DNA from 3 places in the Streptomyces sp. P1-3 genome. Region 2 is predicted to be linked to each of the others. Evidence: predicted binding sites of a transcription regulator. Region 2 holds the regulator's gene; each other region holds the start of a gene.
What was found. The regulator HrcA, encoded in region 2, represses chaperone genes, less so after heat shock. The targets are predictions, from matches to a motif close to TTNGCACTCNGNNNNNCNGAGTGCNAA.

Region 1: groL (chaperonin GroEL) is a predicted target of HrcA. The motif match lies at 5,274-5,300, and genes of this name have one in related genera.
Region 3: groES (co-chaperone GroES) is a predicted target of HrcA. The motif match lies at 4,152-4,178, and genes of this name have one in related genera.

Annotation. Positions count from the first base shown of each region.
Region 1 covers NZ_CP192512.1:4,314,980-4,324,880, forward strand. Annotated here, with positions in the region: gene ACQUSR_RS18615 (alpha,alpha-trehalose-phosphate synthase (UDP-forming)) at 1-1,145, opposite strand, end outside; gene ACQUSR_RS18620 (glucosyl-3-phosphoglycerate synthase) at 1,426-2,415, opposite strand; SAM riboswitch class I at 2,588-2,731, shown strand; gene thrC (threonine synthase) at 2,749-4,086, shown strand; gene ACQUSR_RS18630 (MoaD/ThiS family protein) at 4,140-4,415, shown strand; gene ACQUSR_RS18635 (cold-shock protein) at 4,838-5,041, shown strand; gene groL (chaperonin GroEL) at 5,428-7,050, shown strand; gene murQ (N-acetylmuramic acid 6-phosphate etherase) at 7,152-8,111, opposite strand; gene ACQUSR_RS18650 (MurR/RpiR family transcriptional regulator) at 8,205-9,131, opposite strand; gene ACQUSR_RS18655 (hypothetical protein) at 9,196-9,567, shown strand; gene ACQUSR_RS18660 (DUF4031 domain-containing protein) at 9,567-9,866, shown strand; gene ACQUSR_RS18665 (Cmx/CmrA family chloramphenicol efflux MFS transporter) at 9,898-9,901, opposite strand, start outside.
Region 2 covers NZ_CP192512.1:5,468,243-5,478,143, forward strand. Annotated here, with positions in the region: gene hemW (radical SAM family heme chaperone HemW) at 1-5, shown strand, start outside; gene ACQUSR_RS23135 (DUF3097 domain-containing protein) at 133-957, opposite strand; gene ACQUSR_RS23140 (MBL fold metallo-hydrolase) at 1,004-1,726, opposite strand; gene hrcA (heat-inducible transcriptional repressor HrcA) at 1,952-2,968, shown strand; gene dnaJ (molecular chaperone DnaJ) at 2,969-4,108, shown strand; gene ACQUSR_RS23155 (nitronate monooxygenase) at 4,253-5,341, shown strand; gene ACQUSR_RS23160 (16S rRNA (uracil(1498)-N(3))-methyltransferase) at 5,338-6,081, shown strand; gene ACQUSR_RS23165 (hypothetical protein) at 6,187-6,690, shown strand; gene ACQUSR_RS23170 (histidine triad nucleotide-binding protein) at 6,872-7,231, shown strand; gene ACQUSR_RS23175 (ribonuclease Z) at 7,237-8,178, shown strand; gene ACQUSR_RS23180 (ATP-binding protein) at 8,123-8,578, opposite strand; gene ACQUSR_RS23185 (PfkB family carbohydrate kinase) at 8,742-9,893, shown strand.
Region 3 covers NZ_CP192512.1:3,121,439-3,131,339, reverse strand. Annotated here, with positions in the region: gene tsaB (tRNA (adenosine(37)-N6)-threonylcarbamoyltransferase complex dimerization subunit type 1 TsaB) at 1-250, shown strand, start outside; gene rimI (ribosomal protein S18-alanine N-acetyltransferase) at 339-902, shown strand; gene tsaD (tRNA (adenosine(37)-N6)-threonylcarbamoyltransferase complex transferase subunit TsaD) at 895-2,007, shown strand; gene ACQUSR_RS12990 (hypothetical protein) at 2,018-2,266, shown strand; gene ACQUSR_RS12985 (hypothetical protein) at 2,312-2,878, shown strand; gene ACQUSR_RS12980 (class I SAM-dependent methyltransferase) at 2,868-4,040, opposite strand; gene groES (co-chaperone GroES) at 4,324-4,632, shown strand; gene groL (chaperonin GroEL) at 4,769-6,397, shown strand; gene ACQUSR_RS12965 (SDR family NAD(P)-dependent oxidoreductase) at 6,479-7,285, opposite strand; gene ACQUSR_RS12960 (MOSC domain-containing protein) at 7,334-8,008, opposite strand; gene ACQUSR_RS12955 (LysR family transcriptional regulator) at 8,090-9,001, shown strand; gene ACQUSR_RS12950 (WhiB family transcriptional regulator) at 9,159-9,473, opposite strand; gene ACQUSR_RS12945 (response regulator transcription factor) at 9,860-9,901, shown strand, end outside.

The sequences.
Region 1 (9,901 bases), 1.2 Mb from region 2:
TAGGCGGCCAGCGAGCGCGCGAAGTCGTCCTTCACATGCAGGACGACCGGCCGCCAGTCGGCGGTCCCGTACGCGGCGTTGATCTCCTCGGCGACCCGCCGCACCTCCGCGGTGTAGTCGCGGTAGATCGCCAGGTCCTGCCGCGAGGGGTAGGCGAAGGCCACATGGACGACACGGCCGCGCCACTCGGGACGGGTGTCCAGCAGGCGCCGGTAGGCCAGCAGCCCGCGGACGATGTTCTTGGACAGCTCGGTGCGGTCCACCCGCACGATGCTCTTCCGCCCCGGACCGATCTGCTCCCGCAGCCCGGCCAGCCGCTCGTCCACGTCGGCGGCCCGGGACCGCCGCCGCAGGAACTCCGCGTCGGCGCCCAGTCCGTGCACGCCGAGCCGGGTGGTGTGCCCCTCGTCGCGCACCACCGGCTCCGCGCCGCCGCGCACCACCTCCGCGCCGAGGACGGCCGCGGCGCAGTCGGCGAACGCCGCGGCCCAGCGCTCGGTGAGGAACGCGGCCCGGTCACCGCCGAGGATGCCGCGCAGCAGCCGCGCCGCGATGTCGTCGGGCAGCAGCCGGAAGTAGTCCGGCGGCGCCCACGGGGTGTGCGAGAAGTGCCCGATCCGCAGGTCCGGCCGCCGCTCGCGCAGCAGGGCCGGGACGAGCGCCAGGTGGTAGTCCTGAACGAGCACGGCCGCGCCGTCGGCCGCCTCCTGGGCGAGCGCGTCCGCGAAGGCGGTGTTGTACGTCTCGTATGCCGCCCACTGGGCCCGGAACCGCTCGTCGAAGACGGGGGCGAACGGGGTCTGGTAGAGGAGGTGGTGGACGAACCACAGCACCGAGTTCGCGATGTCGTTGTACGCGGCCGTGAAGACGTCGGGCGCGATGTCCAGCATCCGCACCCGCTGGCCGCCGGTGCCGGCCGGGTCCAGATGCCCGCCCCGCGCCTGCCGCACGGCCTGCCGGTCGCCGTCGCCGAGGGCCGCGCACACCCATACGGCATCGGCGTCGGGGCCGATGGCACTGAGCCCGGAGACCAGCCCGCCGCCACCGCGCCTGGCGGCGAGCGAACCGTCCTCGCGAGGAGCGTAGGAGACCGGGCCGCGGTTGGACGCGACGAGGACCTGGGCGCCTGAGCGGTCGGGGGCCATGTCGCGAGCCTAGCCCCACGCCGCCGCGCGCAAACGTGAGCCGGGTCTCGTGCCGTGTCGCCTCCCGGCGAGGGGCCGTGGGTGCCTGCCGCGCCGCGCGGGTCCCCTGGGCGGCTGGCTTCTGCGGCGCCCGGGCGCTGGGCGCCGCCTGCCCGGTGCCCGGGTCGGTGCCGCTCTGGGGCTCCCCCAGCGCGGCCGCTGGGAGGTGCCCCCACTCGTACGGTGGGCCTACTGGCCTACCGCTGAGGCGCCCGGAGCGCGCAGGCGGCCACCCCGCCGGTTACGCCGCGCGGCGCGTCGCGTACTCCGGGATGTCGCGCATCGGCGGCCGCTCCTCCGTGTCCACCGGCGACGTACGCGGCACGAATCCGTCCTCCCCCCGGTCGAACTGCGTCAGCCGCGACCGCATCAGGTGCCCGCGCGCCAAAGGGCCGCGGTTCAGGCGCAGTTGAGCCGTGCGGTAGATCGCCGCCGCCATCCGGCCCAGGGCCTGGCTGTCCTGGTGCCGGTGCTTGCGGACGCCCACGTCCACCTGGGCCAGCGCGTCCAGTCCCACCGTGTGCAGCGCGTCGACCAGGAGGCCCAGCTCGACCCCGTACCCGACCGGGAAGGGGAGCCGCTCCAGCAGGGAGCGGCGGGCCGCGTACTCTCCGCCGAGCGGCTGGACGAAGCCCGCCAGCTGCGGCCAGTGCAGGTTGAGCAGTGGCCGGGCCACCAGTTCGGTGACCCTGCCGCCCTGGCCGGGCGCCGTACTGCCGGAGTCGGGCCCGCCGGACAGCGCCAGCGGGCGCTCGTACATCGCCTTGACGAAGTCCACGTCCGGCTCCGTGAGCAGCGGACCGACGATCCCCGAGACGAAGTCCGCCGAGAAGTCCTTCAGGTCCGCGTCGACGAAGCAGACGATGTCGCCCTCGGTGGCGAACAGCGCCCGCCACAGCACCTCGCCCTTGCCGGGCAGCGCCGGTATCCGGGGGAGTATCGCGTCCCGGTGGATCACCCGCGCCCCGGCGGCCGCGGCGACCTGCGACGTACGGTCGGTGGAGCCGGAGTCGACCACGATCAGCTCGTCGACGAGCGGCACCGCCTCGGACATCAGCTCGCTCCGGATGACGCGGACGATCGCGCCGACCGTCGCCTCCTCGTTGAGGGCGGGCAGCACGACGCTGACCGTGCCGCCGCCGGCGCGCTTGGCGGCCAGGAGCCGATCGAGCGGACGGTCGGCTGCGGACCAGGACCGCCGGGCGAGCCAGCGCTCCACCTCTTCCAGCACGTGAACGACTCCCTGTCCTGTCCCGGGCCCTGCTGCCTGGTTGATCCATCTCGTGTTTCGGACGACTATCTCAACCGTCCGAGCCTTCGGTTACAGTCTTGAACAACGCGGATGGCCCTCGCACGCCGGGGTCGGTCCGCCGACAAACGCCTGGGTCAGCCCAGCGCCATACCGCTCATCCAGAGGGGCAGAGGGATACGGCCCGTTGAAGCCCCGGCAACCCTCCAGCCGGTCTCGCGCATCCGCGGCGAGGCTCCCGGCTAGGGAAGGTGCCAAATCCGTCTCGCGGCGAAACTCGCCCCGAGGAAGATGAGGAGAAAGGGCCTCGCCTCCATGGCTGTGCAATCCGTCGAAGCCTCGACCGCCCCCACCACCCCGGCCGCCCCTTCCGTCGGCGGAGCCGACTCGAAGACCGCAGCGCTCGGCCCCGCCGTCGCCCTGTCCTGCCGCGAGTGCGGAGAGCGCTTCGCGCTCGGTCCGATCTTCGCCTGCGAGGTGTGTTTCGGGCCGCTCGAAGTCGCCTACGACCTGCCGAGCGGCGGGCCCAGTCAAGCGGCAGCCCTGCGCGAGCGCATCGAGGCCGGGCCGAACAACATCTGGCGGTACGCCCCGCTGCTGCCCGTCCCCGCCGACGTCGCGGACAAGCCCAACCTGAACCCCGGCTTCACCAAGCTGGTCAAGGCCGACAACCTCGCCCGCGAGCTCGGCATCACCGGCGCCCTGCACGTCAAGGACGACTCCGGCAACCCGACCCACTCCTTCAAGGACCGGGTCGTGGCCATCGCCGTCGAGGCCGCCCGCGCCTTCGGCTTCACCACCCTGTCCTGCTCCTCCACCGGCAACCTGGCCGGCGCCGTCGGCGCCGCGGCCGCCCGTGCCGGATTCCGCTCCTGCGTGTTCATCCCGCACGACCTGGAGGCGGGCAAGGTCGTCATGGCCGCCGTCTACGGCGGTGAGCTGGTCGGCATCGAGGGCACCTACGACGACGTGAACCGCTTCTGCTCGGAGCTGATCGGCGACCTGCTCGGCGAGGGCTGGGGCTTCGTCAACGTCAACCTGCGCCCGTACTACGGCGAGGGCTCCAAGACGCTGGCCTACGAGATCTGCGAGCAGCTCGGCTGGGAGCTGCCCGACCAGATCGTCATCCCGATCGCCTCCGGCTCCCAGCTCACCAAGATCGACAAGGGGCTCAAGGAGCTGATCCAGCTCGGGCTGGTCGCCGACAAGCCGTACAAGATCTTCGGTGCCCAGGCCGAGGGCTGCTCCCCGGTCTCGCGCGCCTTCAAGGACGGCCACGACGTCGTACGGCCGGTCAAGCCCGCCACGATCGCCAAGTCGCTGGCCATCGGCAACCCGGCGGACGGCCCGTACGTGCTGGACATCGCGCGCCGTACCGGCGGGGCGGTGGAGGACGTGACCGACGAGCAGATCGTCGACGCCATCAAGCTGCTGGCCCGCACGGAGGGCATCTTCGCGGAGACCGCGGGCGGGGTGACCGTCGGCGTGACGAAGAAGCTCATCGAGACCGGTCGGCTCGACCCGGCGCTGACCACCGTCGTACTGAACACCGGCGACGGCCTCAAGACCCTGGACGCCGTGGCTCCGACCACCGGCCCGACGGCGACGATCCGCCCGAGCCTGGACGCGTTCCGCGACGCCGGCCTGGCCTGACGTCCGCCTGGCCTGAAGTCCGCCGCCAACCAGTACACACCGAAGGTGACCCCATGAGCGTCAACGTCCGCATCCCCACCATCCTCCGTACGTACACCGGAGGGCAGGCCGAGGTGACCGCCGAGGGCGCGACCCTGGCCGAGGTCATCGCGTCGCTGGAGAAGAACCACCCGGGCATCGCCGCCCGCGTCCTGGACGACCAGGGCAAGCTGCGCCGCTTCGTCAACGTCTACGTGAACGACGACGACGTGCGCTTCGAGGGCGGCCTGGAGGCGGCCACGCCGGACGGCGCCGGGGTCTCCATCATCCCGGCCGTCGCCGGAGGCTGACGACCGTTCGCCCCGTCTCTTAACACCGCACATACGGAATCGCCCCGTCCTGATAAAAACGGACGGGGCGATTCCGCGTCATGAACCGCGATACGCTGTGCGCGAATCCCCACCAGGCACAGTGCCGATCGCATATGAGAACTCGTCAAGTTGTGCGCAAATGGTGTGCGCGAATTGCCGGAGTTGATGCGTCATGTCCGGCCCGACTTGCCCTGGATCTCCCGGAATTCTCCACATATCGACGTTCGCCCGCGTCCTGAATTCTCGTCCGATTGACCTGTTGCGCTGGGCATTGGGGCAGATACATTCAGCGGCGGTCGACGCGTTCCGGCGCACACCTCTCACTGACCGTGAGGGGTGAGGTCTGACCCGGGTCCGCGGAGTGCGGTCCTGTGCAAGGGCCAGTAATAGGGGAGTTAGGAATGGCTCAGGGCACCGTCAAGTGGTTCAACGCGGAGAAGGGGTACGGCTTCATCGCGGTCGACGGTGGTGCGGATGTGTTCGTCCACTACAGCGCGATCCAGATGGACGGCTACCGCACCCTTGAGGAGGGCCAGCGAGTTGAGTTCGAGATCTCGCAGGGCCAGAAGGGGCCGCAGGCGGACATGGTCCGGCTGTCGGCCTGAACGCCGAGACGCAGACCGCTGACGTCAGCGTACGAAAGGGCCCGCGCTTCCAGGGGAGCGCGGGCCCTTCCGCGTGTCCGGCGCCGGTCCCTCCGGGGTGGGGCGCTCGCCCTGATTGGCTTGCGCCCACCCTCCCCCAGACTTCGTCCGGGGGTGCCCCCACCGACCACCACCCCTCAACGACGCCCTTCGGGCGGCTTGCACTCGATGGGGTCGAGTGCTAATCATTGCGTTAGCACTCTGGCAGTGAGAGTGACAATTAAGGACCGGGTCGGTGAGGCCCGCAGGCCCGGCGGGGCAAGGAACCGCAGGGGCAGGCAGGCCGTCCGTCGCGGGCGCCAGCGCGGTCCGGAGCAATCCACCCCAGTCCTGGGAGGACCACTTCTATGGCCAAGATCATCGCGTTCGACGAGGAGGCGCGGCGAGGCCTCGAGCGCGGCATGAACCAGCTCGCGGACGCCGTCAAGGTGACCCTCGGCCCCAAGGGCCGCAACGTCGTCCTCGAGAAGAAGTGGGGTGCCCCCACGATCACCAACGATGGTGTCTCCATCGCCAAGGAGATCGAGCTCGAGGACCCGTACGAGAAGATCGGCGCCGAGCTGGTCAAGGAGGTCGCGAAGAAGACGGACGACGTCGCCGGTGACGGCACGACGACCGCGACCGTCCTCGCCCAGGCGCTGGTCAAGGAGGGCCTGCGCAACGTAGCCGCGGGCGCCAACCCGATGGCCCTCAAGCGGGGTATCGAGAAGGCCGTCGAGGCCGTCTCCGCCGCCCTGCTGGAGCAGGCCAAGGACGTGGAGACCAAGGAGCAGATCGCCTCCACCGCCTCCATCTCCGCCGCCGACACCCAGATCGGCGAGCTCATCGCCGAGGCCATGGACAAGGTCGGCAAGGAAGGCGTCATCACCGTCGAGGAGTCGCAGACCTTCGGTCTCGAGCTTGAGCTCACCGAGGGCATGCGCTTCGACAAGGGCTACATCTCCCCGTACTTCGCGACGGACATGGAGCGTATGGAGGCGTCCCTGGACGACCCGTACATCCTGATCGTCAACTCCAAGATCTCCAGCGTGAAGGACCTCCTGCCGCTGCTGGAGAAGGTCATGCAGTCCGGCAAGCCGCTGCTGATCATCGCCGAGGACATCGAGGGCGAGGCCCTGGCGACCCTGGTCGTCAACAAGATCCGCGGCACCTTCAAGTCCGTCGCCGTCAAGGCTCCGGGCTTCGGCGACCGCCGCAAGGCCATGCTCGGCGACATCGCCATCCTCACCGGTGGCACCGTGATCTCCGAGGAGGTCGGCCTCAAGCTGGAGAGCGCCGGCATCGACCTGCTCGGCCGCGCCCGCAAGGTCACCGTCACCAAGGACGAGACCACCATCGTGGACGGCGCCGGTGACGCCGACCAGGTGCAGGGCCGCGTGAACCAGATCCGCGCCGAGATCGAGAACTCCGACTCGGACTACGACCGCGAGAAGCTCCAGGAGCGCCTCGCGAAGCTGGCCGGCGGCGTGGCCGTCATCAAGGCCGGCGCCGCCACCGAGGTGGAGCTCAAGGAGCGCAAGCACCGCATCGAGGACGCGGTGCGCAACGCCAAGGCCGCCGTCGAGGAGGGCATCGTCGCCGGTGGTGGCGTGGCCCTGCTCCAGGCGTCCCAGGTCTTCGAGAAGCTCGAGCTGGACGGCGACGAGGCCACCGGTGCCAACGCCGTGAAGCTGGCCCTGGAGGCCCCGCTCAAGCAGATCGCCGTCAACGGTGGTCTCGAGGGCGGCGTCGTGGTGGAGAAGGTCCGCAACCTCACCGTCGGTCACGGTCTGAACGCCGCGACCGGTGAGTACGTGGACATGATCGCCGAGGGCATCATCGACCCGGCGAAGGTCACGCGTTCCGCCCTGCAGAACGCCGCGTCGATCGCCGCGCTGTTCCTCACCACCGAGGCCGTCATCGCCGACAAGCCGGAGAAGGCCGCCGCGGCCGCTCCGGGCGGCATGCCGGGCGGTGACATGGACTTCTGATCGACAGCTGTCGGTCCACGTCCTGAACACGCCCCGGGGCGGCATCCTCTGCGAGGATGCCGCCCCGGCGGCGTTTCCGCGCGCGTGCCGGAACCGGCGGGTCAGCGCGCGCCGGAGGCCCCGGCGGCTTCGAGCGCGGCCCGCAGATGGCCCCGGGAGTCGGTCAGCAGGCGGTTCGCCGTCGGGGCGTCCACGCCGGCGAGGATGGCGAGGATGGCCGGTTTGACCTCGCCGTCGGTGGCGGTGAGGGCGTTCTCGATGCTCCTGTCGTCCGCTCCGGTGGCGAGGTGGACGATCCGGCGGGAGCGGGCGCGCAGCTTGTCGTTGGAGGCCCGTACGTCGACCATCAGGTTTCCGTAGGTCTTGCCCAGCCGGATCATCGTGATGGTCGAGAGCATGTTGAGGACGAGCTTCTGGGCGGTGCCCGCCTTGAGCCGGGTGGAGCCGGTGAGCAGCTCGGGGCCGACGACGATCTCGATGCCGTGGTCGGCGGCCGCGGCCAGCTCCGAGTCCGCGTTGCAGGACAGCCCGATGGTCAGCGCGCCCAGGCGCCGGGCGTGTTCGACCGCGCCGATGGCGTACGGGGTGCGGCCGGAGGCGGAGATCCCGACGACGGTGTCGCGCGCGGTGACGGCCAGGGCGTCGAGGTCGGCCGCGGCCAGCTTCCTGCTGTCCTCCGCGCCCTCGACGGAGGTGACCATGGCCTCGGGGCCGCCCGCGATGAGCCCCCGTACCTGGCCGGGGGCGGTGTTGAAGGTGGGTGGGCACTCGCTCGCGTCGAGGACGCCGAGCCGGCCCGCGGTGCCCGCGCCCGCGTAGACCAGCCGCCCGCCGTCCGCCATCCGGGCGGCGGTGCCGTCGATGGCGGCGGCGATACGGGGCAACTGGGTGGCGACGGCGGCGGGTACGCCCGCGTCCTCGGCGTTCATGATGCGGGCGATCTCGACCGTCTCCAGGCGGTCGATGCCGGCCAGTTCGGGCCGGAACGCCTCGGTGGTCAGGGCGTCGAGCTGGGCGCGCAGATCGTGGTGGTCGGGGGTGGGGGTGGGGGTGGCAGGCATGACGGCGGCGGCTCTTTTCCGGTGCTGTCGAGGGGGGTCGGCGGCGGGTGCGGGTCCGGTGCTGTCTGTCGTTCCGGTGCTGTCTGTCGTGGGTCAGCGGCGGTTGCGGGGGACGTGCCGGTGCGCCAGTGCCTCGTAGGAGGCGGACAGGGCGGGGGCGGCGGACTCGTACGTCCGTTGCGCGACCCCGATGAACAGGCAGTCCACCACCAGCAGCTGGCTGGTCCGGCTGGACATGGCGGCCGGGCGCAGCTCGCTCTCGCGGGCGGTGGAGGTGGTCAGGACGTGGTCCGCGTAGGCCGACACCTCGCCGTCCGGACGCCCGGTGATCGCCACGGTGGTGGCCCCGTGCTCGAAGGCGACGCGCAGCGGTTCGATGACGTCGGTGGTGCGGCCGGAGTGGGTGATGGCGATGGCCACGTCCCCGGTGCGCAGCTGGACGGCATTGGTGACCGCCAGGTGCGGGTCGCCGGGCGCGTGCGCGATCAGTCCGATGCGCAGCAGCTTCTGTACGAGGTCCTGGCCGACGAGGTGGGACGCGCCGATGCCGTACACGTCGATCCGGTGGGCGGCGGCGAGCGCGGTGACGGCGGCTTCGAGCTGGCCGGTGTCGAGTCCGGCGGCGGTGTCGGCGAGGCACTGCCGCTCTTCCTGCGCGAGCTTGGCGACCACGTCGGCGATCGGGTCGTCGACCGCGATGTCGGCGGTGACGGCGGGGGCCCGTCCGGCGGCCTGCTGGGCGGCGAGGGCGGCCAGCGCCAGGCGCAGATCGCGGTAGCCGGGGTAGCCCAGCAGCCGCGCGGTGCGGACCACGGTGGCCTCGCTGGTGCCGGTGCGTGCGGCCAGCCCGGTGACGGTGAGTGCGGCGCACCCGGCCGGATCACCGGCCACGGCCTCGGCGACGAGCTGCATGGAGCGGGTCATGGAGGGGGCGAGGGTGCGGACTTTGGCGGCGAGCGCGGTGGGAGTGGGCGGGGCGGCACCCGCCTGATGGAAAGTTTCCTTCAGTGGACTGGCCATCTATGAAAAGTATTTTCAGACTTCGGGGGGCGTCAACCCGCCAAGCCGCGTGACAATGATCTGTATGGAGCTCGAACAGGCACTGCACGCGGCGCGGGCCCTGGTGCTGGCCGATCTCGCGGCCGGCCAGGTCGCCCAGGCGGACATCGTCTCGCTGGTCGAGGACGCGGTGGCGCACCGCAGGTGGTGGGTCGAGCAGTGGCCCGAGGGGGCCGCGTATGTGGCGGGCCTGGTGGCCCAGGACGTACAGGACGCGCTGCTGGAGCGGTACGGGCGCTGGCCGCTGTGCCCGGTGTGCGTCGAAGGCGGCGACCCGCACGCTTTGGATGTCGAACCGGAGCTGGGTGCCGACCCGCACTGGGTGTGCGGGAAGACGGCGGTCGCGGTGGCCCGGGTCGGTTCGCTGGGTGCCGCACCCGGGATGGTGAACAGCTGATGGTCTGCTACATCGACCCTCCCGTCTGGCCCGGCCACGGCCGGATGTGGTCGCACCTGGTCAGTGACGTCTCGTACGAGGAGCTGCACGCCTTCGCCGACCGCATCGGGGCCCCGCGCCGGGCCTTCGAGCGGGACCACTACGACGTACCGAGCGACCTGTACGGGGAAGCGGTGCGCGCCGGGGCGGTGGAGGTCGAAAGCAGGGAGCTGGTCCGGAGGCTGGTCTCGGCGGGCCTGCGGCGGCCGCGCTACCAGCGGCCGAACGGGGAGTCTCCGGGGGAGCCGGGGCACGGGTGAGGCAGCGCGGGTGAGGCGTGGTCCCCGTCCGTCAC
Region 2 (9,901 bases):
ACTGAGCTTTCCCGGGGCTCCGCCCCGGACCCCGGTCCTCAATCGCCGGACGGGCTCGATTTTCGAGCCCGTCCGGCGATTGAGGACAAAATCGGGAAGGGGCGGGTAGGGGAAAGAACCGCCGGAGGCGGATCAGGCCGGCGTCGTCACGAAATCGATCAGCTCCTCCACCCGCCCCAGCAGCGCGGGCTCCAGGTCCTTATAGCTGCCCACCGAGCCCAGGATCCGCTGCCAGGCCGCACCCGTGTTCTCCGGCCACCTCAGCGCCCGGCACACCCCCGTCTTCCAGTCCTGCCCGCGGGGAACCGACGGCCACGCCGGGATGCCGACCGACGACGGCTTCACCGCTTCCCACACGTCGATGTACGGGTGGCCGACCACCAGCACGTCGTCGCCCGTCACCTCCGCCGCGATGCGTGACTCCTTCGAGCCGGGTACGAGGTGGTCCACCAGGACACCCAGCCGGGCGTCCGGACCGGGGCCGAACGCGTCCACGATCGCCGGGAGGTCGTCGACCCCCTCCAGGTACTCGACCACCACACCCTCGACGCGCAGGTCGTCGCCCCACACCTTCTCGACCAGCTCGGCGTCGTGGCGGCCCTCCACATAGATGCGGCCCGCACGGGCGACCCGCGCCCGCATGCCGGGGACCGCGATGGAGCCGGAGGCGGTCAAGCGGGGGCCGGTGCGGGCCGCAGCCGCCGGGCGGACGAGGGTCACGACGCGCCCCTCCAGGAGGAAGCCGCGCGGCTCCATCGGGAAGACCCGGTGCTTGCCGAACCGGTCCTCCAGCGTCACCGTCGGGCCCTGCGCGGTCTTCTCGCACCGGATCACCGCGCCGCAGAAGCCCGTGGTGACCTCCTCGACCACGAGATCGGGCTCCGCGGGAACCTCGGGCACGGGCGCCTTCCGCTTCCACGGAGGAGTGAGATCGGGGTTGTACTCTCTGCTGCGCACCGGCCGACGATACGAAGAAATGGCAGGTCGTGGCTACGAGGCAGGGCTACGACACGCCGAAACGCGCCGCCAGCTCCGCGCGCTGGGCCCGGACGAATCCGGCATCCACCACGGCCCCGTGCCCCGGCACGTACACCGCCTCATCGCCGCCCAGCGCGAGCAGCCGGTCCAGCGCGGCGGGCCACCGGCCGGGGACTGCGTCCCGCCCGGCCTGCGGTTCCCCCGACTCCTCGACCAGGTCGCCGCAGAAGACCACCTCGGGCGGACCGGGGACCAGCACCGCGAGATCGTGACCGCTGTGGCCGGGGCCGACGTTGGCCAGCAGGACCCGCCGCCCGCCGCCGAGGTCGACGGTGAGCTCCCCGCAGACCGCGTGCCGCGGCCGTACGAGCAGATCCGCGGCCTCGGCCGCGTCCTCGGCGTCGACACCGTGCCGTACCGCGTCCGAGCGCAGCTCGTCCCGCTCGCGCGCCAGCAGCTCGTCCAGACCGACCGCCCCGTACACCTCGCAGCCCGAGAAGGCGGCCGTGCCCAGCACATGGTCGAAGTGCGGATGGGTGAGCACGATGTGGGTCGGGCGGCGGCCGAAGAGCGCGGTGACCTCGCGGCGGATCTCCGCCCCCTCGGCGAGCGTCGCGCCGGTGTCGACCACCAGCAACCCGTGCTCGCCCGCGATCGCGCCGGTCGTCGCGTCCCAGCCCGGCAGCCGCCGCCGGGCGACGCCCGGCGCCAGCCGTTCCCAGCGGGCCGGTTCCCCGTTGCTGTCCATATGTCAGACGCTAGCGCGCGATGTCTGACCCCAGCGTGCGGCGGCGCGGCCCAGGGTGCCCGGGCGGGTCCGCTCCCGGTCCGGTGTGGTTGTCCACAGGGCCGGGACGGGCCTTGCCCAGGCCGTGGCACCCGGCCGTACACTGGCTCAGGAAGATCTGGCACTCATGACAGCTGAGTGCCAGGGGACAAGGCCCGGGAATCGGCCGGACTGGAGGTGCGCGCGATGCTGAGTGAACGCAGACTTGAGGTGCTGCGCGCCATCGTCCAGGACTACGTGGGCACCGAGGAGCCGGTGGGCTCCAAGGCGCTCACGGAGCGGCACCGGCTCGGCGTCTCACCGGCCACCGTGCGCAACGACATGGCCGCCCTGGAGGACGAGGGGTTCATCGCCCAGCCGCACACCAGCGCGGGCCGGATCCCCACCGACAAGGGCTACCGCCTCTTCGTGGACAGGCTTGCGGGCGTCAAGCCGCTGTCCCCGGCGGAGCGGCGCGCCATCCAGAACTTCCTGGACGGCGCGGTGGACCTGGACGACGTGGTGAGCCGCACGGTGCGGCTGCTGGCGCAGCTGACCCGGCAGGTCGCCGTCGTGCAGTATCCGTCGCTGACCCGTTCCACGGTGCGGCATGTGGAGCTGCTCGCGCTCGCGCCCGCCCGGGTCATGCTGGTGCTGATCACGGACACCGGCCGGGTCGAGCAGCGCATGGTGGACTGCCCGGCCCCCGTCGGGGAGACGTCGCTGGCCGATCTGCGGGCCCGGCTGAACAGCCGGGTCGTGGGGCGGCGCTTCTCGGACGTTCCGCAGCTGGTGCAGGATCTGCCCGAGTCCTTCGAGGCAGACGACCGGGGCACGGTCTCCGCCGTGCTCGCCACGCTGCTGGAGACCCTGGTCGAGGAGACCGAAGAGCGGCTGATGATCGGCGGCACCGCCAACCTCACCCGCTTCGGACATGACTTTCCTCTCACCATCCGGCCCGTTCTGGAGGCGCTGGAGGAACAGGTCGTCCTCCTCAAGTTGCTCGGCGAGGCCAAGGATTCGGGCATGACCGTACGCATCGGGCACGAGAACGCCCATGAAGGGCTGAACTCCACGTCCGTCGTCGCGGTCGGCTACGGTTCTGGCGACGAGGCGGTCGCCAAACTCGGCGTGGTCGGACCGACCCGCATGGACTACCCCGGAACGATGGGAGCGGTACGCGCAGTGGCACGTTACGTCGGACAGATCCTGGCGGAGTCGTAAGTGGCGACTGACTACTACGCGGTCCTGGGCGTGCGGCGCGATGCCTCGCAGGACGAGATCAAGAAAGCGTTCCGGCGGCTGGCGCGCGAGCTGCACCCGGATGTGAACCCGGACCCGAAGACCCAGGAGCGGTTCAAGGAGATCAACGCCGCTTACGAGGTCCTGTCGGATCCGCAGAAGAAGCAGGTCTACGACCTCGGCGGCGACCCCCTGTCCAGCACGGGCGGCGCGGGCGCGGGTGCCGGCGGCTTCGGCGCGGGCTTCGGGAACTTCTCCGACATCATGGACGCGTTCTTCGGGACCGCGTCGCAGCGCGGACCGCGCTCCAGGACGCGGCGCGGCCAGGACGCCATGATCCGGCTCGAGGTCGAGCTGAACGAGGCGGCCTTCGGCACCACCAAGGACATCCAGGTCGACACGGCCGTGGTCTGCACGACCTGTAGCGGTGAGGGCGCGGCCCCCGGCACCTCGGCCCAGACCTGCGACATGTGCCGCGGCCGCGGCGAGGTCTCCCAGGTGACGCGGTCCTTCCTGGGGCAGGTCATGACCTCCCGTCCGTGCCCGCAGTGCCAGGGCTTCGGCACCGTCGTGCCGACCCCGTGCCCGGAGTGCGCGGGCGACGGGCGGGTGCGCTCCCGGCGCACGCTCACGGTCAAGATCCCCGCGGGTGTCGACAACGGCACCCGGATCCAGCTCGCCGGGGAAGGCGAGGTCGGCCCGGGCGGCGGCCCGGCCGGCGACCTGTACGTGGAGATCCACGAACTGCCGCACCCGGTCTTCCAGCGCCGCGGCGACGATCTGCACTGCACGGTCACCATCCCGATGACGGCGGCGGCCCTCGGCACGAAGGTGCCGCTGGAGACGCTGGACGGCCTGGAGGAGGTCGACATCCGGCCCGGCACCCAGTCCGGCCAGTCGATCCCGCTCCACCAGCGCGGCGTCACGCATCTGCGCGGCGGCGGCCGGGGCGACCTGATCGTGCACGTCGAGGTGCAGACCCCGACCAAGCTCGACCCGGAGCAGGAGGAACTGCTGCGCCGTCTGTCGAAGCTCCGGGGCGAGGAGCGCCCCATGGGCGAGTTCAAGCCAGGGCAGCAGGGGCTGTTCTCGCGCCTGAAGGATGCTTTCAACGGACGCTGACGCGGCTCCCCGCCAGGCTCCGCTTGGCCGCCCCCGGACCGGGTCCGGGGGCGAATAGGGCGAACCGGTGCCTGTCCGGCCGCCGGGCGCCGACGCGCCCGAGGCCGGTACTGCTCGGTGCCGCCGACGTGACACGATGTGTTCATGTCCTCCGCGCTGACCGATCTCTTTCGGTATCCGATCGTGCAGGCCCCCATGGCGGGTGGCGCCTCCTGCCCCAAGCTCGCCGCAGCCGTCTCCGATGCCGGTGGCCTCGGCTTCCTCGCCGCGGGCTACAAGACGTCGGAGGCGATGTACCAGGAGATCAAACAGCTCCGCGGGCTCACCGACCGCCCCTTCGGCGTGAACCTGTTCATGCCGCAGCCGCTCACCGCCGACCCCGCCGCCGTAGAGGTCTACAAGGAGCAGCTCGCCGGAGAGGCGTCCTGGTACGAGACCCCGCTCGGCGACCCCGACTCGGGCGGCGACGACGCGTACGAGGTCAAGCTCGCCATCCTGCTGGACGACCCCGTACCGGTGGTCTCGTTCACCTTCGGCTGCCCCTCGCGGGCGGTCTTCGACGCGTTCGCCAAGGCGGGCACCCGTACCGTCGTCACCGTCACCTCGCCCGCCGAGGCCCAGGCCGCGCAGTGGGCCGGCGCGGACGCCGTCTGCGTGCAGGGGATCGAGGCGGGCGGTCACCAGGGGACCCACCGGGACGACCCGCAGGCCGACTGCACCGGGGCGGGCCTGGGGCTGCTGTCCCTGCTCACCACCGTCCGCGAGACCGTGCAGATCCCGGTCATCGCGGCCGGCGGGCTGATGCGCGGAGCGCAGATCGCCGCCGTGCTGGCGGCGGGCGCGACCGCCGCCCAGCTGGGCACCGCCTTCCTGGTCTGCTCCGAGTCCGGTGCCCACGCGCTCCACAAGCGGGCGATGACGGACCCGCTGTTCGGCCGGACCGAACTGACCCGCGCCTTCTCGGGCCGCCCGGCCCGCGGCCTGGTCAACCGCTTCATGCGCGAGCACGGCCCGTACGCGCCCGCCGCCTACCCCCAGGTGCACCACCTCACCTCCGGGCTGCGCAAGGCGGCGGCCAAGGCGGGCGACCCGCAGGGCATGGCGCTGTGGGCGGGGCAGGGCCACCGGCTGGCCCGCGAGATGCCCGCGGCCCGCCTGGTCGAGGTGCTGGCCGCCGAACTGGACCAGGCGGTGGCCACCGTCGCGCAGCCGCGGGGCGGTGTGGTCTCGTGACCGCTCCCGTCTTCGTCGTCGAGACCGTGCCGGGCAACGGCGAGTTCGTCCTGGACGGGCCCGAGGGACGGCACGCCGTCTCGGTGCGCCGGCTGCGTCCCGGTGAGGAGATCGTCCTGACCGACGGGCACGGCGGCTGGGCCGAGGCTGTGGTGCTCTTCGCCGAGGGCAAGGACCGGCTGGTGGTCCAGGTGACCCGCGCGGCCGTCGAGGACGAGCCGGCACCGCGTATCACCGTCGTCCAGGCGCTGCCCAAGGGCGACCGGGGCGAGCTGGCCGTGGAGACGATGACCGAGACCGGCGTCGACGCCATCGTGCCGTGGGCGGCGTCCCGCTGCGTCACCCAGTGGCGCGGCGACCGGGGCGCCAAGTCGCTGGCCAAGTGGCGCAGTACGGCCCGTGAGGCGGGTAAGCAGTCCCGCCGGGTGCGGTTCCCCGAGGTCGCGGACGCGATGACCACCAAGCAGGTCGCCGCGCTGCTCGCCCGGGCGGACTTCGCGGCCGTCCTCCACGAGGACCGCGCCGCGGGCGGCGCGCCGCTGGCCACCGCCGAACTCCCCGCCGACGGCGACATCGTGCTGGTCGTGGGGCCCGAAGGCGGGGTCTCGCCCGAGGAGTTGGCGCTCTTCGCCGAGGCGGGCGCGAAGCCGTACCGGCTGGGGGCGAGCGTGCTGCGCACCTCGACGGCGGGGACGGCGGCGACGGCGCTGCTGCTCGGGCGCACGGGCCGCTGGTCCTGAGCCTGGCCGCAACCTAGGCCTGGCCGCAACCTAGGCCTGGCCGCATCCTGAGCCTGGCCGAAGACGGTCTTCCCCGCCGCCACCGCCGATGGCAGCCTGATCGTCATGGGGGTATGGAGGACTCTGCGGCGGCGCGGCGCGCGGCTGCCCGTGATCGCGGCGGTCGTCGTGACCGTCGGCGGCCTGTCGGCGTGCGAAGGCGGTTCCGACCGTGGGCTCAGCGCGGTCCGCGCCGCGTACACCACGGACCGGGTCGCCACCAAGGCGCTGGAGAAGGGCGGCATCGACGTGCGCTGGATGAGATGCACCGGTGACGCCAAGGGCGACGAGAAGAAGCCCAGGTCCGGCAAGCGGGAGTCCAGGCCCCCGGTCCGCGAGGTGTCCATCGACTGCGAGGGCCTGGCCGGGAAGAAGCGCAGAGCCGACATCCGGGTCACCGGCATCGTCACCTTCGTGCGCGAAGGCCGGTGTGTAAAGGGCGACCTCAAGGGGAAAGTGGCGGGCCGCCAGGTCTTCCACGCGAAGGTCATCGGCGACTGCGACAAGGACCCCGACCGGGACACCGATCGCCGCCCGACCAAGCACGCCTCCTACCCCGTGCGCCTCTGACAGCGCCGCCGCGCCGCCCGGGTCGTCCCGAGCCGACCCGGGCGGCGACGGGTGCCCACGACGGGGTCCGGGCGGCGATCGTTGCCCACGATCCGGCCCGGGCACGCCGTGGCGCGCCATGATCCGCTACGTCCCGGTAGCATCCGTCACCGTAGGAACCGACGACCCGAGGAGCCAACCGGTGGCGGGAGAACCGCAGGCCGACTGCCTGTTCTGCAAGATCGTGGCCAGAGAGGTGCCGGCGACCGTGGTCCGCGAGACCGGGACCACCCTCGCCTTCCGCGACATAAACCCGCAGGCGCCCACCCACGTTCTGGTGGTCCCCAAGGTGCACCACCCCGACGCCGCCTCCCTGGCGGCCGCCGAGCCCGCCATCGCGGCGGACGTGCTGCGGGAGGCCGGCGAGGTCGCCGCGGACGAGAAGGTCGACGGCACCGGCTTCCGGATCATCTTCAACACCGGTGCGGGCGCGGGCCAGACCGTCTTCCACGCCCATGCGCACGTCCTCGGCGGCCGCGGCTTCAACTGGCCGCCCGGGTAAGTCCGTTGTCCGTACGAGAACTGGTCGTCCTGGGCACCGCCAGCCAGGTCCCCACCCGGCACCGCAACCACAACGGCTATCTGCTGCGCTGGGACGGCCAGGGCATCCTCTTCGACCCCGGCGAGGGCACCCAGCGCCAGATGCTGCGGGCCGGCGTCGCCGCGCACGACATCCACCGCGTCTGCATCACGCACTTCCACGGCGACCACTCGCTGGGCCTGGCCGGGGTGATCCAGCGCATCAACCTCGACCGGGTTCCGCACCCGGTGACCGCCCACTACCCGGCCAGCGGGCGGCGGTTCTTCCACCGGCTGCGGTACGCCACCGCCTACCGGGAGACGGTCGACGTGGGCGAGCACCCGGTGACGGAGGACGGCACGCTGGCCGAGACCTCCGGCTACGTCCTCGAAGCCCGCAAGCTCTCCCATCCGGTCGAGTCCTACGGCTACCGGCTGATCGAGCCGGACGGCCGCCGGATGCTGCCGGAGGCGCTGGCCGCGTACGGCATCTCGGGACCCGACGTCGGCCGCCTGCAGCGCACCGGGGCCGTGGCGGCGGCCGGGCGCACGGTCACCCTCGACGAGGTCAGCGAGGTGCGGCGCGGCCAGCGGTTCGCGTTCGTGATGGACACCCGGCTCTGCGCGGGCGTCCACGCCCTGGCCGAGGACTGCGACCTGCTGGTCATCGAGTCCACCTTCCTCGACGAGGACGAGGCGCTCGCCGTCGAGCACGGCCATCTCACGGCGGGACAGGCCGCCTCGGTCGCGGTGCGGGCGGGCGTACGGCACCTGGTGCTGACCCACTTCTCGCAGCGCTACGGCGACCCCGCCGAGTTCGAGCGCCAGGCGCGCGTGGCGGGCTTCGACGGCGAACTCACCGTCGCCCGCGACCTCATGCGGGTCCCGCTGCCCAGGCGTCGTCCGGCTCCTCCTCCGGCAGCCGGGTGACGAGGAACGACACCACCTTCCCCGTGGGCGCGGGCTCCGAGCGCAACGCGGCCACCATCGCCTGGAGCAGGATCAGCCCGCGGCCGGTCTCGGCGTCCCACGCGACCTCGGCCGGGACCGCCATCCGCGGGCTGTCGTCGTGCACCTCCACGAGCACGCCCTCGGGGCGCTCGGTGAGGGTCAGGGTGCACGGCGCGCCGTGGCCCACGTGCTTGTGGACGTTGGTCAGCAGCTCGCTGATGCCCTGGGCGACGACCTGCCGTACCTGTTTGGGATGGCCCCACTGGCGCAGCCGCTCGTTCGCCTGCCGCCGCACGTGCTGGATCTCCTCCGGGTGCGCGGTCACCGCCGTCACGCTCACCCGCTGCCCGCAGGAGCTCAGCGCCGTCTGTTCTGCCAAGGGGAACCCCTTCGGGGTGTTTCGGGGGATGCCAGAGTGGACCGCAAAGCCCCTGGTGCGCAAGCGTGTTGAGCGACACAGGTGACATGCTGCCGTCACACTGAACACAAGGCGCATCGCGATGATGAAGGATGAGAGTCAGGGAACGACCGGGGAGCACACGGTGACCACACACGACGGCCAGCAGCCCACCGCCGACGCTGCCCTCCTGGACCCCCTGGCCGCCCTGAGGACCCCCGCCGACCCGCCCTGCGACGTCTATCTGACCGGGACGGTCTTCCTGGACATCATCTTCACCGGACTGGATTCCGCGCCCGTCCGCGGCACCGAGACCTGGGCGCGCGGGATGGGCTCCAGCCCCGGCGGCGTCGCCAACATGGCCACCGCGCTGGCCCGGCTGGGCCTGCGCACCTCCCTCGCCGCGGCCTTCGGTGACGACATGTACGGCGACTACTGCCGCGACGCCCTCGACCGGGGCGAGGGCATCGACCTGACCCTGTCGCGCACCGTGCCCGGCTGGCACTCCCCGGTGACCGTCTCCATGGCGTACGAAGGCGAGCGCACGATGGTCTCGCACGGGCACGAGGCGCCGCCGCCGGAGTCCGCCTTCGACGGCGAGGCCGCGCCCGAGTGCCCGCCGCCGGCCCGCGCCTGCGTGGCCTCCCTGGTCCCCGGCCACCGTGAGGAGTGGATCGGCCACGCCGCGCGGCGCGGCAGCCGGATCTTCGTCGACGTCGGCTGGGACGACAGCGGCCGCTGGGACCCTGCCGACCTCGCCGACCTGGAGCACTGCGAGGCGTTCCTGCCCAACGCCGTCGAGGCGATGCGCTACACCCGCACCGACTGCCCGCGGGCCGCCGCCCGCGCCCTGGCCGAGCGGGTGCCGCTGGCCGTGGTCACGCTCGGCGCGGAGGGCGCGTACGCGGTGGACGGGCGCACCGGCGAGACCGCCGAGGTGCCCGCCATCGCCGTGCGGGCGCTGGACCCCACCGGCGCCGGGGACGTGTTCATGGCCGGCTTCGTCACCGGCACCCTCGCCGACTGGCCGCTCGCCGACCGGCTGGCCTTCGCCGGGCTGACCGCCGCCCTGTCGGTGCAGGAGTTCGGCGGCTCGCTGTCCGCGCCCGGCTGGGCCGAGGTCGCGGCCTGGTGGCAGCACATGAAGGCGTACGCGGGCACCCCGGGGGACGCGGCGGCCGCCCAGGACCCGTCGGCGCTGCACCGCTACGACTTCCTCGACGGGCTCGTCCCCACGGCCCCGCGCCCGTGGCCGCTGCGCCGGGCGGTCCCCACCATCGGCTTCCGGCAGGCCTGAGGGAACCC
Region 3 (9,901 bases), 2.3 Mb from region 2:
GCGGTTCCCCGAGATCGCCGAGCTGCCCGCCGTCGGCGCGGGCGCGCTGCTGTACCCGGACTTCTTCGGCGACGTGCCGGCGGGCATGCCCGAGCACCAGTCGGCGGCCGCGCTGGCGGCCCTGGCGGCGGAGAAGCTGGCCGCCGGTGAGTCGGTGGAGTCGGGCGGCTTCCTGCCGGACCGCCCGCTGTACCTGCGCCGCCCCGACGCGCAGGTGCCGGCGAACTACAAGGTGGTCACGCCGCGGTGAGCGACGCAGCGGACGGAGAAGCGGGCACCTCCCAGCCGTCAGGGCTGGGGGAGGGCGAGGAGACACGGTGACCGTCGTACTGCGCGAGATGCGCTGGTGGGACATCGAACCGGTGCTGGTGCTCGAACACGACCTGTTCCCCGAGGACGCCTGGTCGCGCGGCATGTTCTGGTCCGACCTGGCCCACGCCCGCGGCCCGGACGCGAACCGCCGCTACGTCGTCGCGGAGGACGTCACGGAGGAGGGGGAGCGCCGGGTCGTCGGCTACGCCGGGCTCTCCGCGATCGACGGCACCGGCGACGTGCTGACCATCGGCGCCGCCCGCGACCACTGGGGCACGGGCCTTGGCGCCCGGCTCCTGACCGCCCTGCTCCAGGCCGCGACCGCCTTCGAGTGCCACGAGGTGCTGTTGGAGGTGCGCGTGGACAACACCCGCGCGCAGCGCCTCTACGAGCGCTTCGGCTTCGAGCCGATCGGCTTCCGCAAGGGCTACTACCAGCCGGGGAACGTGGACGCGCTGGTGATGCGGCTGGGGGATCCGGCGAGCGCCCCGCGACCCGCGGCACCGTCCTCCGCCGCCTCCGGCCCCACGGCGGGCCACACCCCCATCCCAGGAACGCACGGAACACAAGGAACCCACACCCATGGCTGACGAACCTCTCGTTCTCGGCATCGAGACCTCCTGCGACGAGACCGGCGTGGGCATCGTGCGCGGCCACACGCTGCTCGCCGACGCCGTCGCCTCCAGCGTCGACGAGCACGCCCGCTTCGGCGGCGTGGTCCCCGAGGTCGCCTCCCGCGCGCACCTGGAGGCGATGGTCCCCACCATCCAGCGCGCCCTGAAGGAAGCCGGAGTCGCCGCCTCCGACCTGGACGGCATCGCGGTAACGGCGGGCCCGGGGCTCGCGGGTGCCCTGCTGGTCGGCGTCTCGGCGGCCAAGGCGTACGCGTACGCGCTGGGCAAGCCGCTGTACGGGGTGAACCACCTGGCCTCGCACATCTGCGTCGACCAGCTCGAACACGGCGCGCTGCCCGAGCCGACGATGGCGCTGCTGGTCAGCGGCGGTCACTCGTCCCTGCTGCTCGCACCGGACATCACCGCCGACGTCCGCCCGCTCGGCTCCACCATCGACGACGCCGCGGGTGAGGCGTTCGACAAGATCGCCCGGGTGCTGCACCTCGGCTTCCCCGGCGGTCCAGTCATCGACCGGATCGCGCGCGACGGCGACCCGGCCGCGATCGCCTTCCCGCGCGGCCTGACCGGTCCGCGCGACCCGGCGTACGACTTCTCCTTCTCCGGCCTCAAGACGGCGGTCGCGCGCTGGATCGAGGCGAAGCGGGCGGCGGGCGAGGACGTGCCCGTGGCCGACGTCTCCGCGTCCTTCCAGGAGGCGGTCGTGGACGTGCTCACCCGCAAGGCGGTCCGCGCCTGCAAGGACAACGGCGTCGACCACCTGATGATCGGCGGCGGCGTGGCGGCCAACTCCCGGCTGCGGGCGATGGCGGAACGGCGCTGCGAGGACGCGGGCATCACGCTGCGCGTGCCGCGGCCGAAGCTGTGCACGGACAACGGCGCGATGGTGGCGGCGCTCGGCGCGGAGATGGTGGCCCGCAACCGGCCCGCGTCGTCGTGGGACCTGTCGGCGGACTCCTCGCTGCCGGTGACGGAGACCCACGTACCGGGCCACGACCACGGCCATGACCACCACGACCACGACCACTTCCACGAGCTGAGCAAGGACAACCTGTACTCATGAGGGGCACGGCATGACCGTCGCGCTGATGTGGGAGGCGCGGGCGGCGCAGGACCGGGGCGCGGAGCTCCTGGAATGGGCCAGGAGGCAGGAGCTGGCCCCCGCCCCGTCGCGCCGTGAGACGTTCCGCGCGCCCGAGGACCGGGTCCTGGTCGTCACCTGGTGGGACGCCGCGTACGACGCCGAGCTGCCGGAGCTCCCGGAGCCTCCGGAGGGACTGGCCCGCCGGGCCGTGCACCGCTGGCGGTTCGAGCAGGTCTGACGCCCCACCCGCGGGTGCGCCGGGGCCGGGGTGGACACTTGAACGGTGACCGCTCCCCTGATCGAGCCCGCACCGCGAGCACAGACCGCACCGCAGCCACCGGAGCTGCCGCAGCTGGCACGGAGATACCTGGCCCCGGGCCGGGCCCTGGGCCTGTGGCTGCTGACGGCCCTGCTGGTCCTGGGCTGCGTCCTGGCCGTGCCGGGCGTCGGCTACATGTCGGAGGGCGAGCCGTTCGGCGTCGTCGTGGGCGCGGTGTTGCTCGGCATCGCCCTGGCGCTGGCAGTCCCCTCGGTCCTCATACTGGCCGACGGGATACGCGAGGAGGCCGACGCCAGGGACCGCCTGCACGACGAGGCCGCGGCAGGTGACGCCGTGGCGGTCACCGCCTGGCACACCCCCGCCCGCGCGCTCTTCTGGTTCCTGCCGTCCTTGGTGCTGTGCTGCACGGGCCTCGCCCTGGCCGGCACCCTGGTCGTCTCCGGATCCGGTTCCGACGCGATGTACCCCGCGGTCCTGGCCATCACCGGCATACTCACCACCACGGGAGCCCTGGGCCTGCTCAAGTCGGTCGACTACTACCGCCTGGTGGCCCGCCGCCTCACCGGCTGACCGGGTGCCCCAGCAGCATGGTCGGAGCCCCCGCCACCCGGGTGAGGATGACCGTGCAGGAGTTCGCTCCGTCGAGCTTCAGCTTTCTGCGCAGCTCCTCCGGCTCCACCGCCGACCCGCGCTTCTTCACCGTCACCACGCCCACCCCGCGCTCCCGCAGCAGCGCCTTCAGCCGCTTGACGTTGAACGGCAGCACGTCGGTGATCTCGTACGCCGACGCGTACGGAGTCGGCACCAGCCCGTCCGCCGTCACGTACGCGATGGTCTCGTCGATCAGCCCGCCGCCGACCTCCTCCGCCACCTCGGCGACCAGATGCGCGCGGATCACGGCGCCGTCCGGTTCGTAGAGGTAGCGGCCCACGGGGCGTACGTCCGGGTCCGGCAGGCCGCGGCCGGTGAGCGACACGCCCTGGGGCAGCAGCGTCGCCCGGCGCGCGCCCGGCTCGGCGCCGAACCACAGGACGGCCTCCTTCACGTCCCCGCCGTCCGAGACCCACTCCGCCTCGGCGTCGTCGGGGATCGCCTCGTGCGGGATGCCCGGCGCGATCTTGATGGCACCGAAGTCGGCCGCGCGGGCCGTCTCCACGGCCCAGGACAGCGGCGGTGAGTACGCCTCCGGGTCGAAGATCCGGCCCCGGCCGCCGCGCCGGGCGGGGTCGATGAACACGGCCTCGTACTCCTTGGCCCCCGGGTACGTCGTGACGTCCGCGCACACGGCGTGCAGCAGCTCGGACACCCCGAGCGCCTCGGCGTTGGCCCGCACGACCGCGCAGGTCAGCGGGTCGCGATCGACGGCAGGGACGACGAAGCCGCGCGCGGCGAGCGCGAGCGCGTCGCCGCCGATGCCGCAGCACAGGTCGAGGACCTCCACGGGCCCGTGGTCGGCGAAGCGTTCGGCGCGGTACCGGGCGACCGACACCCGGGTGGACTGCTCCAAGCCGTTGGGGGTGAAGTACATGCGGTACGCGTCCGCGCCGAACTTCGCCTCCGCCCGCTGCCGCAGCCGCGCCTGGGTCAGCGCCGCCGAGACCAGCTCGGCCGGGTGGTCGCGGCGCAGCCGGGTCGCGGTGGCCAGCTCGCGGGCCGGGTCGTAGTCCCGGAGCGCGGCCAGCAGCTCCTGTCCCTCGGGGGAGAGCAGTCGGTCGAATGCGTCAACGTCCACCCGCCCATTGTCCCCGTCCGGAACCTTGCCCAGGACCGGGCCGTTGCCCCAGGTGGATGGGGGTCGCGGAGCGCCGAGGGGGCGCGCGGCGGCGCCGACGCGCCCAGCAGGTTGGCACTCTAGTTGACTGAGTGCTAACCGCGTCCTAGTCTCAGGGCTGGCACTCCGCACCATGGAGTGCCAACACAGCGACGGGCAGGTCCGGCACCCGCGACGACGGATCGACCTGGTCGCCACCTCAGACAGTTAACCCCGTGAGATCTCCGAAGGGGGAGGTCGGATCGTGACGACCGCCAGCTCCAAGGTTGCCATCAAGCCGCTTGAGGACCGCATCGTGGTCCAGCCGCTCGACGCCGAGCAGACCACGGCCTCCGGCCTGGTCATTCCGGACACTGCCAAGGAGAAGCCCCAGGAGGGCGCTGTCCTGGCCGTGGGCCCGGGCCGCTTCGAGAACGGCGAGCGCCTGCCGCTCGACGTGAAGGTCGGCGATGTCGTGCTCTACAGCAAGTACGGCGGCACCGAGGTGAAGTTCGATGGCGAGGAGTACCTCGTCCTCTCGGCCCGCGACGTGCTCGCGATCGTCGAGAAGTAATTCACCGAAGTTGCTTTTGAAGTGCGCCCCTGGTTCCCGCTCTGACACGGACGGGGCAGGGGCGCAGTTCGTTTCGCGCGATGCCGGCCGCTGCCAGGGCGGCCGCCGATCGCAACGAGAGGACTGAATCGCTCCCATGGCGAAGATTCTGAAGTTCGACGAGGACGCCCGTCGCGCCCTTGAGCGCGGCGTCAACAAGCTTGCCGACACCGTGAAGGTGACGATCGGCCCCAAGGGCCGCAACGTCGTCATCGACAAGAAGTTCGGCGCCCCGACCATCACCAACGACGGTGTCACCATCGCCCGCGAGGTCGAGATCGAGGACCCGTACGAGAACCTGGGCGCCCAGCTCGTCAAGGAGGTGGCGACCAAGACCAACGACATCGCGGGTGACGGCACCACCACCGCCACCGTGCTGGCCCAGGCGCTGGTCCGCGAGGGCCTGCGCAACGTCGCCGCGGGTGCCTCCCCGGCCGCGCTGAAGAAGGGCATCGACGCCGCCGTCAAGGCCGTCTCCGACGAGCTGCTCGCGACCGCCCGCCCGATCGACGAGAAGTCCGACATCGCCGCCGTCGCCGCGCTGTCCGCCCAGGACCAGCAGGTCGGCGAGCTGATCGCCGAGGCGATCGACAAGGTCGGCAAGGACGGTGTCATCACCGTCGAGGAGTCCAACACCTTCGGTCTGGAGCTGGACTTCACCGAGGGCATGGCCTTCGACAAGGGCTACCTCTCGCCGTACTTCGTCACCGACCAGGAGCGTCTCGAGGCCGTCCTCGACGACCCGTACATCCTGATCCACCAGGGCAAGATCTCCTCCATCCAGGACCTGCTGCCGCTGCTGGAGAAGGTCATCCAGGCCGGTGGCTCCAAGCCGCTGCTGATCATCGCCGAGGACGTCGACGGCGAGGCGCTGTCCACGCTGGTCGTCAACAAGATCCGCGGCACCTTCAACGCGGTGGCCGTCAAGGCCCCGGGCTTCGGTGACCGCCGCAAGGCGATCCTCGGTGACATCGCCACCCTCACGGGTGCCACCGTCATCGCCGAGGAGGTCGGCCTCAAGCTCGACCAGGCCGGTCTGGACGTGCTGGGCACCGCCCGCCGGGTCACCGTCACCAAGGACGACACCACCATCGTCGACGGTGCGGGTAACGCGGAGGACGTGGCCGGCCGCGTCGCGCAGATCAAGGCCGAGATCGAGGCCACGGACTCCGACTGGGACCGCGAGAAGCTCCAGGAGCGCCTCGCGAAGCTGGCCGGCGGTGTCGCCGTGATCCGCGTCGGTGCCGCCACCGAGGTGGAGCTGAAGGAGAAGAAGCACCGTCTGGAGGACGCCATCTCCGCGACGCGCGCCGCGATCGAGGAGGGCATCGTCTCCGGCGGTGGCTCCGCGCTCGTGCACGCCGTCAAGGTGCTGGAGGGCAACCTCGGCCTCTCCGGCGACGAGGCCACCGGTGTCGCCGTGGTCCGCCGCGCCGCGGTCGAGCCGCTGCGCTGGATCGCCGAGAACGCCGGCCTCGAGGGCTACGTGATCACCGCCAAGGTGGCCGAGCTCGACAAGGGCCAGGGCTTCAACGCCGCGACCGACGAGTACGGCGACCTGGTGAAGGCCGGCGTCATCGACCCGGTCAAGGTCACCCGCTCCGCGCTGGAGAACGCCGCGTCCATCGCCTCCCTGCTGCTCACCACCGAGACGCTCGTGGTCGAGAAGCCGGCGGAGGAGGAGGCCGAGGCGGGTCACGGCCACGGCCACGGCCACTCGCACTGACCCCCGGTCAGGGCCCGAAGAACAAGGCTGAGGCCCGGACTTCCCCTCGGGGAGTCCGGGCCTCGCCCGTGTCCGGGGACGTCAGGCCTTGTCGCCCACTTTCGCCTCGCCCGCTCTCTTGTCGCCGTAGTAGCGGCCGTGGTTGGGCGAGATGCGGGGCATCGCACCGCGCGGAGCCAGCTTGAACAGGCCCAGCATCGTCTTGTACCGCAGATCCGGGACGGACAGCGTCTTCCCGCGCGCGAAGTCCTTCAGCGCGATCCTGACGAGCCGGTCCGGCTCCAGCCACATCCACTCCGGCACCTCGGCCATGACCATCCCGGCCCGCTCGTGGAACTCCGTCCGTACGTAGCCGGGGCACACCGCCATCGTCCGTACGCCGCTCGTCGCCAGGTCCTGGGGCATGCCCTGCGTGAACTGCACGATCCACGCCTTGCTCGCCCCGTACGTGCCGCGCGGTAGGTACGCCCCCGTCGACGCGACGTTGATGACCCCGCCGCGCCCCCGCTCACGCATGGGGACGATGGCCGCCGTGGACAGCCGCAGCACCGCCTCGCAGTGCACCTTGAGCATCCTCAGCTCGTCCGACAGGGGGACGTCGAGATAGGTGCCGCGGTTCGCGAAGCCCGCGTTGTTCACCAGCAGCTCGACGGGGCGCTTGGAGTCCGACAGCCGCTTCTCGACGGATGTGATCCCGCCGTCCTGCGCCAGGTCCGCGCGCAGCACCTCCGCCTCCACGCGGTGCCGGTCATGCAGCTCGGCGGCCTGCTCCCGGAGCCGTTCCTCGTTGCGCGCCACCAGCACCACGTCGTAGCCGTCGGATGCGAGACGGCGGGCGAAGGCGGCGCCGATCCCCGAAGTGGAACCCGTGATCAGTGCAGTCGTCATAGAACGCACGGTAGCCACGTCGTCGCGCACCGGCATCCGGAGGCGGGATCAGCGCCCCGGGTCCGCCGCGTGGCCGGCCGCGTACTTCCGGGCCCGCTCCGACTCCTCGGCGGGCAGTGCCGAACCGGCCGCCAGCACCCGCGGCAGCAGCGTCCGCTCGGTCGTCAGCGCGCGGAACAGGAACGACACGGTCACCTCGTGGTCCGGCCGGTGAACGATCTCGACCGGATCCCCGGCCTGGATCTCGCCCGGCTCGACGACCCGCAGATACGCGCCGGGCGCGGCCGCCTGGGTGAACCGCTTCATCCAGCCGCGCTCGCCGAGCCAGCCCGCGAACGTACGGCACGGGATGCGCGCCGTGGCGACCTCCAGGACCACAGCGCGGCCGATCCGCCAGCGCTCGCCGATCAGCGCGCCGTTCACGTCCACGCCGAGGGTGGTGAGGTTCTCGCCGAACACGCCGTTGGGCAGCTCGCGCCCCAGGGCCTTCTCCCAGCCGTCCAGGTCCTCGCGGGCGAAGGCGTACACGGCCTGGTCGTCGCCCCCGTGGTGGCGCAGGTCGCCCACCGTGTCTCCCGCGACGCCGCTGCCGGCCGTCCCCTTGGGCCCCGGCGCGGCCACGGCCACCGGTCGGGTGACGGGGCGCTTGTCGATGCCGGTGAACTCGGCGCTGGTGTAGTCGGCGGAGTGCGGGCGGCCCAGGTTCACGGAAAGCAGCTGCATGAGGGGCACCGTAAGGGACACAGGACCAAAGGGGCGAACTGACTTTTCCGGTTGACTCCAAGCAAGGCTTATGCTCGGAGCGTGATCGAGGCTCGTCATCTCCGGGTGCTGCGCGCTGTGGCCGCCACCGGCTCCTTCTCCGCCGCGGCGCGGGAACTGGGCTGCACGCAACCCGCCGTCAGCCAGCAGATGAAGGCCCTGGAGCAATCCGCGGGCACGCCGCTGCTGGTGCGTACGGGCCGCGAGATGCGGCTGACGGAGGCGGGCGAGGCGCTCGTACGGCACGCCGCGGGCATCCTCGCCGGGCTGACGGCCGCCGAGGAGGAGGTCGCGGCGCTCGCCGGGCTGCGGGCGGGCCGGGTCCGGTTGGCCTCGTTCCCCAGCGGCAGTTCGACGCTGGTCCCCTGCGCGCTGGCCGGGATGCGGGCCGCACACCCCGGCACCCGGGTCTCGCTGGTCGAGGCCGAGCCGCCGCGTTCGGCGGAGATGCTGCGGGCCGGGGACTGCGAGATCGCGCTCGCCTTCCGGTACCCGGAGGTGCGCGGCTCGGATCCGGCGGCGGAGGCGGAGTGGGACGACCTGGTGGTGCGACCGCTGCTCGCCGACCGGCTGGTGGGCGTCGTCCCGGAGACTCACCGGCTCGCCGGGGCGGGTCCGGTGGGCATCGCGGAACTGGCCGGGGAGTCGTGGATCGCGGGCTGCCCGCGCTGCCGCCGCCACCTGGTGGAGGTCTGCGAGGGCGCGGGCTTCACCCCCCGGATCGACTTCGCGACGGACGACTACCCGGCGGTCATCGGCTTGGTGGCGGCCGGGCTCGGGGTCGCGGTGCTGCCTGAACTGGCGCTGGAGTCGGTACGGGCCAAGGGCGCCGCGACGGTGCCGGTGGAGCCCGTCGTACAGCGCGAAGTCGTAGCGCTCACGCTGCCGGACCTGGCCCGGGTGCCGGCGGTGGCGGCGATGCTGGACCGCCTGGAACACGCGGCCCGCCGCTGACCCGCGTCGCCCTATTCGTCCAGTCCGTCGGCGGGGCGGCGGAGAGGGGCGGGGCAGCGCAGAAGAAACGTTTCCTCACTCGCGCGCGTCACTCGCGCACACCGGACCGCGCGCGGCGCAGCCCTCGGCCCCCGCCTGCACGGCGCGCACCGCGCCGTCACGTCTTCTGCGCGCCGGACGCGGCGATGACCCGGTGCCGGGCGCGCCCCATGAGCTCTTCTCGCTCGTCCTCGGTGAGTCCGCCCCATACGCCGTAGGGCTCCCGTACCGCCAGCGCGTGCGCCGCGCACTGCGCGCGCACCGGGCAGCGCATGCAGACCTCTTTCGCCGAGGACTCCCGGGCGCTGCGGGCCGCGCCGCGCTCGCCCTCGGGGTGGAAGAAGAGTGAACTGTCGACTCCGCGGCACGCGGCGAGGAGCTGCCAGTCCCACAGGTCGGCGTTGGGACCGGGAAGTCGGGAGAAATCGGCCATTGCTTCTATCCCCTCGATGCGAACGGGTGTGGCCGCGGTGCTCACGACCGTACATCCGCTGTGTAAGCAGATGAAAATATGACTCATTGCGAATCTAGCCACACATGGCGTCAGATGGGAAGCAAGGTCGCCAAATGCCACTCATCGGGGCATGGCGGAGGAACGGGGCGACGCGAGTGGTGAAGCGGTTCCGTGTCCGCGCCCTCACGTAGAGTGTCGAAGGCGGCCGCCGAAGCCCGTAACTCTTTCGGGTGACCGTCGTTGAGAGTGCGAGGCGGTTGATGGATGAAGCTCTCGGACGGGCGTCCGAGGCGGTCAATCGCTCAGGTGACGATACGTACAGCCTGGAGGCACAAGGTGACGCTCATCAGCTGCGGAGGGCGGCCATGACATCCGTCCTCGTCTGCGACGACTCCCCGCTTGCCCGA